4 regions of the Brevibacterium aurantiacum genome follow, and region 3 is predicted to be linked to each of the others. Evidence: riboswitches for the same ligand, from Rfam matches in the RefSeq annotation. Region 3 holds a riboswitch; each other region holds the start of a gene.
What was found. A riboswitch is a leader RNA that binds a small molecule or an ion and turns the genes downstream of it on or off. The one in region 3 is predicted to bind thiamine pyrophosphate.
Positions count from the first base shown of each region.

Region 1: another riboswitch for thiamine pyrophosphate. It lies ahead of CXR25_RS04975 (ECF transporter S component); the one in region 3 lies ahead of thiM (hydroxyethylthiazole kinase).
Region 2: another riboswitch for thiamine pyrophosphate. It lies ahead of thiC (phosphomethylpyrimidine synthase ThiC); the one in region 3 lies ahead of thiM (hydroxyethylthiazole kinase).
Region 4: another riboswitch for thiamine pyrophosphate. It lies ahead of thiO (glycine oxidase ThiO); the one in region 3 lies ahead of thiM (hydroxyethylthiazole kinase).

Region 1 is NZ_CP025333.1:1,092,353-1,094,531, reverse strand. It holds gene CXR25_RS04980 (purple acid phosphatase family protein) at 1-600, opposite strand, end outside; TPP riboswitch at 741-849, shown strand; gene CXR25_RS04975 (ECF transporter S component) at 882-1,502, shown strand; gene CXR25_RS04970 (ABC transporter ATP-binding protein) at 1,502-2,179, shown strand, end outside.
Region 2 is NZ_CP025333.1:482,621-484,799, forward strand. It holds gene thiC (phosphomethylpyrimidine synthase ThiC) at 1-1,271, opposite strand, end outside; TPP riboswitch at 1,267-1,376, opposite strand; gene CXR25_RS18750 (hypothetical protein) at 1,480-1,677, opposite strand; gene CXR25_RS02185 (M18 family aminopeptidase) at 1,921-2,179, opposite strand, start outside.
Region 3 is NZ_CP025333.1:3,128,776-3,130,954, reverse strand. It holds gene CXR25_RS14490 (sugar ABC transporter permease) at 1-1,025, shown strand, start outside; TPP riboswitch at 1,276-1,379, shown strand; gene thiM (hydroxyethylthiazole kinase) at 1,367-2,179, shown strand, end outside.
Region 4 is NZ_CP025333.1:1,692,316-1,694,494, reverse strand. It holds gene CXR25_RS07830 (2-dehydropantoate 2-reductase) at 1-468, opposite strand, end outside; gene thiE (thiamine phosphate synthase) at 505-1,173, opposite strand; TPP riboswitch at 1,197-1,300, shown strand; gene thiO (glycine oxidase ThiO) at 1,291-2,179, shown strand, end outside.

The sequences.
Region 1 (2,179 bases), 2.0 Mb from region 3:
GTTCACCTGATCGCCCAGTGAGAAGAAGAACCGCGGATCCTGCGCGGTCTCCAGCCCCGAGTTCAAGGTCCTGTCCCAACCAGTCGCGTCATCGGGCTGCCCGCCGCCGGCCCCGACCTGCGGGTCACCGAAGACAAGGAATTCGCTGTCGCCGCCGGAACCACCCGTGTCGAACTGCGCCACGGCTGAGTAGCCATCCTCTTCGCTGCCGACCTGGTAGGAGTATTCGGTGTCCGGCTCCAGACCGGTCATGCTCGCATGATTGTAGTGGCGCTTGAGATCGGTCGACAGGCCCGAGTCGCTGGTCTCGGCGCTATGGGCATCCTCGGGCAGAGCCGAGCCCTCAAGCTCCGAGGTTTTAGCCCAGCGGACCTCGCCGTCACCGGAGTTCTCGCTCATCCATGACAGGTTGCGAGAGCTCTCATCCGCCCCGACCTGCAGCACCACATCGGAGATCGCGGACTCCTCGTCCGCCTCTGGCTGCGTCGAGGGCGAGGTCGAGGGCGATTGCGTGGGCTCGGCAGGTGTGAGCCCGGCATGCGCAGGGACAGGTACTGCGACGAGAGCCGCCAGCAGTGCCGAAACGGACAGAATACTCATCGGAGATCTCAGGTGTTGTGCTTTCACCCGAATATTCTTACCCGTCGGTAATGAAAGCTCCGCCGCCGACGTGCGACCGCCGAGTCAACGGCAGGTGAACTTTCCGTAACGAGCTCTGCGCGTCGACTGGGGTACAGTGGTTCTCACGACAGGGGAGCGCCGAAAGGGGCGCTGAGAGTGCAGATGAAGCTGCAGACCCTCGAACCTGATGCGGCTAGCACCGCCGAAGGAAGTCGAGACTCTTCTACCCCTCCTTGATATGAGGAGGCACTATGCCAGAAATGACTGCGCCGGATTCCGCTGTGAAGACCGCGCCCCACTATTCCCAGGTACCGGCGACGAAGCAGTGGCGGGTCGTCGACTACGTTGTCACCGCCGTGCTGGGAATCGGCGTCGGACTCATCTTCTGGGTCCTGGCCCTGAGCTGGAAGGTCCTCGAACTCGGGTTCCAGGCCTTCCCTCCATCGATCGGCCTCATCGCCGGCCTCTGGGTCCTCGCCGGCCCTCTGGCCGGTGCCATTATCCGCAAACCCGGTGCCGCTCTGCTGTGCGAAATGATCGCCGCCATCGTCGAGGCGGTGCTGGGCTCTCACTTCGGAGCCACCGTTCTGCTCTCCGGACTCGTCCAAGGCCTCGGCGCCGAACTCATCTTCGCGGCCTTCGGCTATCGCAGGTTCACCCTGTGGGTCACGAGCTTGGCCGGGCTGCTGGCCGCCGCGTTCATGTCCGTGAGCGAGAACATCATGTACAACGCCGAATGGCAGTTCGGCTACCAGGCTGCCTATGCCGTGTGCGCGATCATCTCCGGCATCGTCATCTCCGGCATCGGCGCCTGGTTCGCCTACCGGGCGATCGCGAAGACCGGGGCCCTGAGCGCCTTCGCCTCCGGCCGAGCGCGCTGATGGCCCTGCCGATTCGCGCCCGCGGGTTCTCGTGGCGCCATGCCGACCGTGATGAACCCGCGGTCGGTCCCCTCGATCTGGACATCGCAGCAGGTGAGAAGGTGCTTCTGCTCGGCCCGTCCGGGGCAGGTAAGACCACCCTCCTGCATGCGATCGCCGGAGTTCTGCCTGCCGAGTCGGGTGAGGCAGATGGTCAGCTTCTCATCGGTGACCGTCCACCGGATCCGCGCCGAGGTGAGACCGGGCTGGTCCTCCAGGACCCCGATTCGCAGGTGATCTTCTCCCGGGTCGGTGATGATGTCGCCTTCGGCATGGAGAATCTGGGCCTGCCCGCCGACGTCATCGCCGCTCGCATTCCAACTTCCCTTGCGGCAATGGGCCTGGGTCTCCCCCACGACCATCCCACCGCTGCACTGTCCGGAGGACAGAAGCAGCGTCTGGCGCTGGCAGGAATCCACGCGATGGCACCGCAGGTGATCATCCTCGATGAGCCGACGGCCAATATCGATCCGGATTCCGCCGCCTCCGTTCGGGATGCTGTCCTCGAGACCCAGGCGGCTACCTCGGCGACGATGGTCATCGTCGAACACCGGGTCGGACTGTGGCTCGATCACGTGGACACCGTGATCGTCCTCGGCCCAGCGGGCCTGCTTGCCCAGGGTCTGCCGAGGTCGGTC
Region 2 (2,179 bases), 1.4 Mb from region 3:
TGCTGGCGTTCGACGTTCTCCCGCACGAGGTGGAGTGGAATGTGCCCGGGCCCTTCGACCATCACCTGGACGTCGTGGGTCCACGCGCGCTCGGTCAGCTCGGCCAAGGTGTCGAGCTCGGCGAACTGGGCGGCATCGTTGGCGTCGGCGATGGAGCCTGGGCGTAGTCCGTCGCCCAGGGAGAAGGCGACATCGTACTGGGCGAAGATCTCGCAGAGCTCGTCGAAGTGGGTGTAGAGGAAGTTCTCCTTGTGGTGGGCCAGGCACCAGCCGGCCATGATCGAACCACCGCGCGAGACCATGCCCGTCACCCGATCGGCAGTGAGTGGGACGTAGCGCAGGAGCACTCCCGCGTGGACGGTCATGTAGTCAACGCCCTGCTCGCACTGCTCGATGACGGTGTCGCGGTAGATCTCCCAGGTCAGCGCGTTCGCATCGCCGTCGACCTTCTCGAGTGCCTGGTAGATCGGGACGGTGCCGATGGGGATCGGGGAGTTGCGGATGATCCACTCGCGGGTGGTGTGGATGTCGTTGCCGGTGGAGAGGTCCATGAGGGTGTCGGCACCCCACTTCGCGGCCCACTGGAGTTTGGTGACCTCCTCGGCGATGGAGCTGGTGACCGCCGAGTTGCCGATGTTCGCGTTGATCTTGACGAGGAAGGCCTTGCCGATGATCATCGGTTCGGATTCGGGATGGTTGATGTTGTTGGGGATGATCGCGCGTCCGGCGGCGAGCTCGGAGCGGACGAGTTCGACATCGCACTGTTCGCGCAGCGCCACGAAGCGCATCTCCGGGGTGATGATTCCCTGCCGGGCGTAGTGCATCTGAGTCACCGTGCGGCCGGCCTTGGCTCGACGCGGAACCGGCTTGCGGCCCTGCCACTGCTGGGAGGGAGCGCCGCGGCGCACGGCGGCTCGGCCGTCATCGGCGATGAGATGTCCGCGCGCCTCATACGTTTCGGTGTCGACGCGCGAGTCGATCCAGGGGAAGCGCAGCGCAGGCAGACCCTGCTCAGGGATGCTGCCGGGACCGGAGGTGCGGTAGACGTGGACGGGCTCATTTGGCCGAGAGTTCGAGTCGTCGAGTTCGATGCGCGTGACAGGCACGCGGATTCCGTGCTCGGCGTCCTCGATCCACGCCTGCGAGTGGGTCGCGTACTGTTCGGTGGAGAAGGCGTCTGGGTGCTCCTCGGTGGAGAACGTGTCCGGGTGCTCCTCGGCCGAGGAGACAGCGGTGGTGTGGTCGGTTGTTTCAGGGGTGAATGCAGTCATCTGCAGTCCTCACTTCCTACGCCGGTATCAACCGGATCAGGTTCTACGGTCTCAGGCGGTTTCAGCCTGATCTCAGCCTCTTCAGAAGGCTCCCGTGGGGTCGTGCAACTTCTATCACGCCCAGCGGCGCCGGGACAAACCCGCAGTGCCGCGCAGACACCTCGAACTGAGGCGCTGACCTGGGAATTCAGTTAAGAATAATCCGCTGTCAGTGAGCGGGCGAGGCGCCCCGATCGACGATGCGCGGCCGGTGCGTCGCGATCGACGCTGAGTGTTCGGTGCGTCGCGATCGACGGTGAGGGGTCGGTGCGACTCGATCATCGCCGCGGTCGAAAAAGTCGTCAAGGGCGACGAGTTTTTCGACCGCGGCGATGATCGAGAGCAGTTCTTCGCACGAAGCGACCACTCGTTTCGCCGAAAGGTCCGGCTGTCGAGGCTCCGACTGCCGAAGCGTCCGGCCGGCTGGCGAAGTGAGCGGTGGCCGAGGCGCTCGGCGGGCGAAGCGCTGGGCCGCCGAGGCACCCAACTCAGGCACCCAACTCAGGCACCCCGCGTCCGCCCCGCGGCCGGCCGGCTGCCGAGGCGTCCCGATCGACGATGCGCGGCCGGAGCGCCCCGATCGACGCTGAGTGGCCGGTGTGCCGCGCGGCTACGCGCCCTGCAGGAAGGTCGTCGCTGCGGCCCCGAGGGCCACGACGTCGCTGATGGCGACCATTTCGCGCGCCGAGTGCATCGAGTACAGTGCCGGTCCCACATCGACGGTGGTCATGCCCAGGCGGGTCGCGGTCAGCGGGCCGATCGTCGACCCGCAGGGCATCGCATTGTTCGACACGAAGTTCTGGTACTCGACCCCGGCCGCCGCGCAGGCCTGTGACCAGGCCGCGGTGCCCACGGCATCCGTGGCATAG
Region 3 (2,179 bases):
CCACGCAGGTCGCGTTCCTCGCGATCCTGGCGTTGGGCATCAACCTGATCCTGCTCCTCGGCGAGATCGACCTGTCGCTGGCGCAATTGGGTGGGCTCTCCGCCTCACTGCTGGGTGTGTTGGTGGTCAGGCAAGGGGTTCCGCCTCTGATCGCACTGGTCATCATGCTGGTATTGGGTCTCGTCGTCGGCGCGATCCAGGGCTGGTTCTTCGCGGTGGTCGGGATACCGGCCTTCGTGGTCACTTTGGCAGGGTTGCTGGCGTTCACTGGGCTGACGTTGACCACTCTGGGCGTGCAGAAGAACCTGTCGATGGCCGACACCTTCGCCTTCGACTTTGCGAGCTTCTACTTCCCGGCGATCTGGGCCTACGTATTCGGGGCAGTCGCCGTCATCGGCTTCGGTGCGGGGATCATCTACTCGAAGCTGCGCCGTCACAACGAGGGACTCGACAGTCCCAGCTGGACCTCGGTGATCGTGCGCATTGCCATCCTCACCGTCGTCGTGTTCGGGTTCCTCATCCTGGTCAACCAGGACTTCGGTCTGGCGATGCCGTTCTTCCTCATGATCGTCATCGCGATCGTCATCGATCTGGTGCTGCGCAAGACCAAGTACGGGCGCTCGATCTACGCGGTCGGCGGCAAGGTCGAAGCCGCCAGACGTGCGGGCATTCGGGTGACTTGGGTGCGCATCAGCGTGTTCATGGCCGCCGGTGTGCTGGCCGCATTGTTCGGCTTCATCAAGACCGGTGTGACGACCAACGCGGGATCGACGCTGGTGAGCACACAGGACCTGCTCAACGCGATCGCCGCAGCGGTCATCGGGGGCACCTCGCTCTTCGGTGGTCGCGGTACAGCCTGGGCAGCCGTACTCGGTGCCCTGGTCGTCGGTGCGATCAACAACGGTCTCTACCTCATCGGCTTCAACTCCGATGCACAGCAGATCATCACCGCGCTCGTCCTGCTCACGGCCGTCGTCATCGACGCACTGAGCCGCCGCGGACAAAGGTACGTCGGACGGGGTTAGCGAACGTCGGGGTTAGCGAGGGTCACGGTTAGCGCCGGTCGCCCTCTCGCCAAGCAAGCTCATCGAGCGGACCACTGAGCGTCGAAAGTACCAGTTGCAACTGGTGCCCTCGATGATCAGTGGTCCGCTCGATGTGTTGGCATATAGGCGCCGAGGTGGGCCCGGGTTCCGGTTTGCCCTTCTCAGGTTTCCGCTCGCGCTCCTCAGCGTTGCCGCTTCGCCCAACTTCAGACGTGCTGATACAGTCGTGGGCAATGACATGGGGTGCCTGACGTTGATCGCGTGAGGCTGAGAGAACACCCATCGAACCTGATCTGGGCCATACTAGCGAAGGGATCGTCATGGTTGACTTCGACCTGCGTTCTGCCAATGCACGACTGCGTGCGAGCAATCCACTCATCCAATGCATCACGAACACCGTTGTGCAGCAATTCAGCGCCAACGTGCTCCTGGCCGTCGGTGCCGCCCCGGCGATGCTCGACCACGAGGCCGATGCCGCACAGTTCACGCGCATCTCCAGCGGACTGCTGGTCAACTTCGGCACCGCCACGAATCAGCAGTTCCTTGCCGCTGACGCCGCCATCGACGCAGCCAATGCAGACTCCAAGCCGTGGGTCCTCGACCCGGTGAGCATTGGGGCGGTCGACTTCCGGACCACACGAATCCGTCGCGCGGCGAACTCTTCACCCACTGCCATCCGTGGCAACGCCTCCGAGATCGCGGCACTGGCCGGAGTGGGCCTGGGTGGTCGGGGAGTGGACTCCACCGACGAGGTTGATGCGGTGATTCCGGCCGCGGCCGAACTGGCCAAGTCCACCGGAGCAATCGTTGCCGTCTCAGGTCCCAAGGACGCGATCGTCGCTCACTTCGACGGGGCCGACCATGTCGCCCGCCTCGATGGGGGACACTCCTTTATGCCGCTGGTCATCGGCACCGGATGCTCTCTCGGCGCAGTCACCGCCGCGTATCTCGTGGGCGCAACGACCGCCTCGGCGAGGTTCGAGGCCGTGGTCGCAGCCCACGCTCACTTCAAGGTCGCCGGTGAGACCGCCGCCGAGGGTGCACGCGGACCCGGCAGCTTCTCCGTGAACTTCCTCGATGCGCTGCACACGATCACGGGTGATGATCTGGCCGGGGTCCACGTCGAATCAGAC
Region 4 (2,179 bases), 1.4 Mb from region 3:
GGTCATAACGGCGAGGTCCGTCATCTGGTGGACGGCACCGTCCATGATCGTCCCGACGATCTTGACCAGACCGCCCAGCACCTGGCCGGGGAACTCCTCGACCAATCGCTCGATCTGAGCCATGCCGTTGAGGAACGGAATGATGAGGGTGTCCTCCCCCACTGCGGGTCTGATGTCGTCGATGATCGACTCCAGACCGTTGGCCTTGACCGCGACGATCACCAGGTCGAAAGACGTCGAACTCGAGCCGTTGGCAGTGGCGAGTTCGGCTGCGGTGAGGACGGGGATGTGGTTCGTCCGGTCCTCCCCGGGTGCAACGAATCGCAGACCGTTGGCCCTCATCGTCTGTGCTCGGGCCTCGCGGACGAAGAATGTGACATCGCGTCCTGCTTCGAACAGGCGGGTGCCGAACGCTCCGCCGGTTGCGCCGGCTCCGGCAATGAGTATCTTCACTGTGTGCTCTCCCATGTCAGATGGATTCCGTGGCGTCTGCGCTGCGCGCTGTCACAATGCCTGTTTGAGTTCCTTAGCTGCCGCCGCGGGGTCATCTGCTGCGGTCACTGCGCGGACGACGACGATGCGCTGTGCTCCCGCGGCCTGGACTTCCGCCAGCCGCTCACCAGCGGAGATCCCACCGATTGCAAACCAGGGTTTGGCTGCGGTGGTGGCGAGCGCACGCAGGGGTTCGACTCCGATGGCGGCCCGGCCGGGTTTGGTGGGGGTCTCCCACACGGGGCCGAGACAGAAATAGTCGATCTCGGGGTCCGCCTCGGCGGCGTGGGCCTGTTCGATGGAGTGTGTCGAGCGGCCCAGGATCACGTCGGGGCCGAGGACCGTGCGTGCCTGTTCGCTGGTGAGGTCGCCCTGGCCGATGTGGAAGACGTCGGCGCCGACGAGGAGGGCCACATCGGCACGGTCGTTGACGGAGAACAGCTTCCCGTGACGATGGGCTGCCTCCCTGAGGACTTCGAGTGCTTCGATCTCAGCGCGGGCTTCGAGGCCCTTGTCGCGCAGCTGGATGATGTCGACGCCACCGGCATAGGCGGCATCAAGGAACTCGGGGAGATCGCCCTGCGCGCTGCGGGAATCGGTGCAGACATAGAGCCTGGACGCGTGAAGCCGGTCCAGTCGTGCGGCTCTGTCTGTGTCGTGGACTGCGGCGTCCATTGTCATATCTGCGGCCATGCTCCTAGAGTAGAGGAGTTCGCGGGAGCCTCATAAAGGGGGCTGAGAGGGCTTTGTGCCGACCGTTCAACCTGATGCGGATCATGCCGCCGGAGGGAGAAGCACGTGCACGTCATTGTTGTGGGGGCCGGGATCATCGGCTTGTCCACTGCCTGGAATCTGCGCCGTCGCGGCGTCAGCGTCACCATCATCGATCCGGCTCCCGCCATGGGTACCTCCCATGCTGCGGCGGGGATGCTGGCTCCGGCCGCCGAGGTGGTGTGGGGGCAGTCTCCCCTGTACCCGCTGATGCGTGCCTCAGCAGACCTGTACCCGGACTTCGCCGCCGAGCTGGCTGCCGCGTCTGGCCATGATCTGGGGTATTCGAGCGCCGAGACCTTTGTGTGTGCCGGTGACCGGGCCGATCTCGCCTCTCTGCGCGAACTCATCGACCTGCAGCGCGCAGCCGGTTTCGACGTCTCCCTCGTTCCCGGGTCAAGAGCCAGGGATCTGGAACCGGCGCTCTCACCCGGGGTATGCGGTGCGGTCACCATTCCCGGGGATCATTCGATCGATCCCCGTCGACTCACTGGTGCACTGCTGGCCGTCCTCGGTGACTCCGTTGTCCGTGCCCGAGTGACCGGTCTGCTCTCTCAGGCGGATCGGACCGTCGGTGTCGAACTCGAGGATGGGACGAGACTGCAGGCCGATCAGGTCGTCGTGGCCGCGGGCGGTTCCTGCAACGACATCTCCGGAGTTCCCGCGCTGCCCCTGCGCCAGGTATGGGGCGAGGTGATCAGACTGCGGGCGCCCGAGACTCTGACCCCGCTTCTCACACGCACGATCCGTGGGCTGGTCAAAGGTCGGCCCGTCTACGTTGTGCCTCGTCCCGACGGTGAACTCGTCCTCGGTGCCACGAGTCGTGAGGACGGTCGGTCCGGGATCAACGCCGGAGGCGTCCACCAGCTGCTGCGCGACGCCGAACGTCTCGTCCCTGCAATCCTCGAGGCCGAGA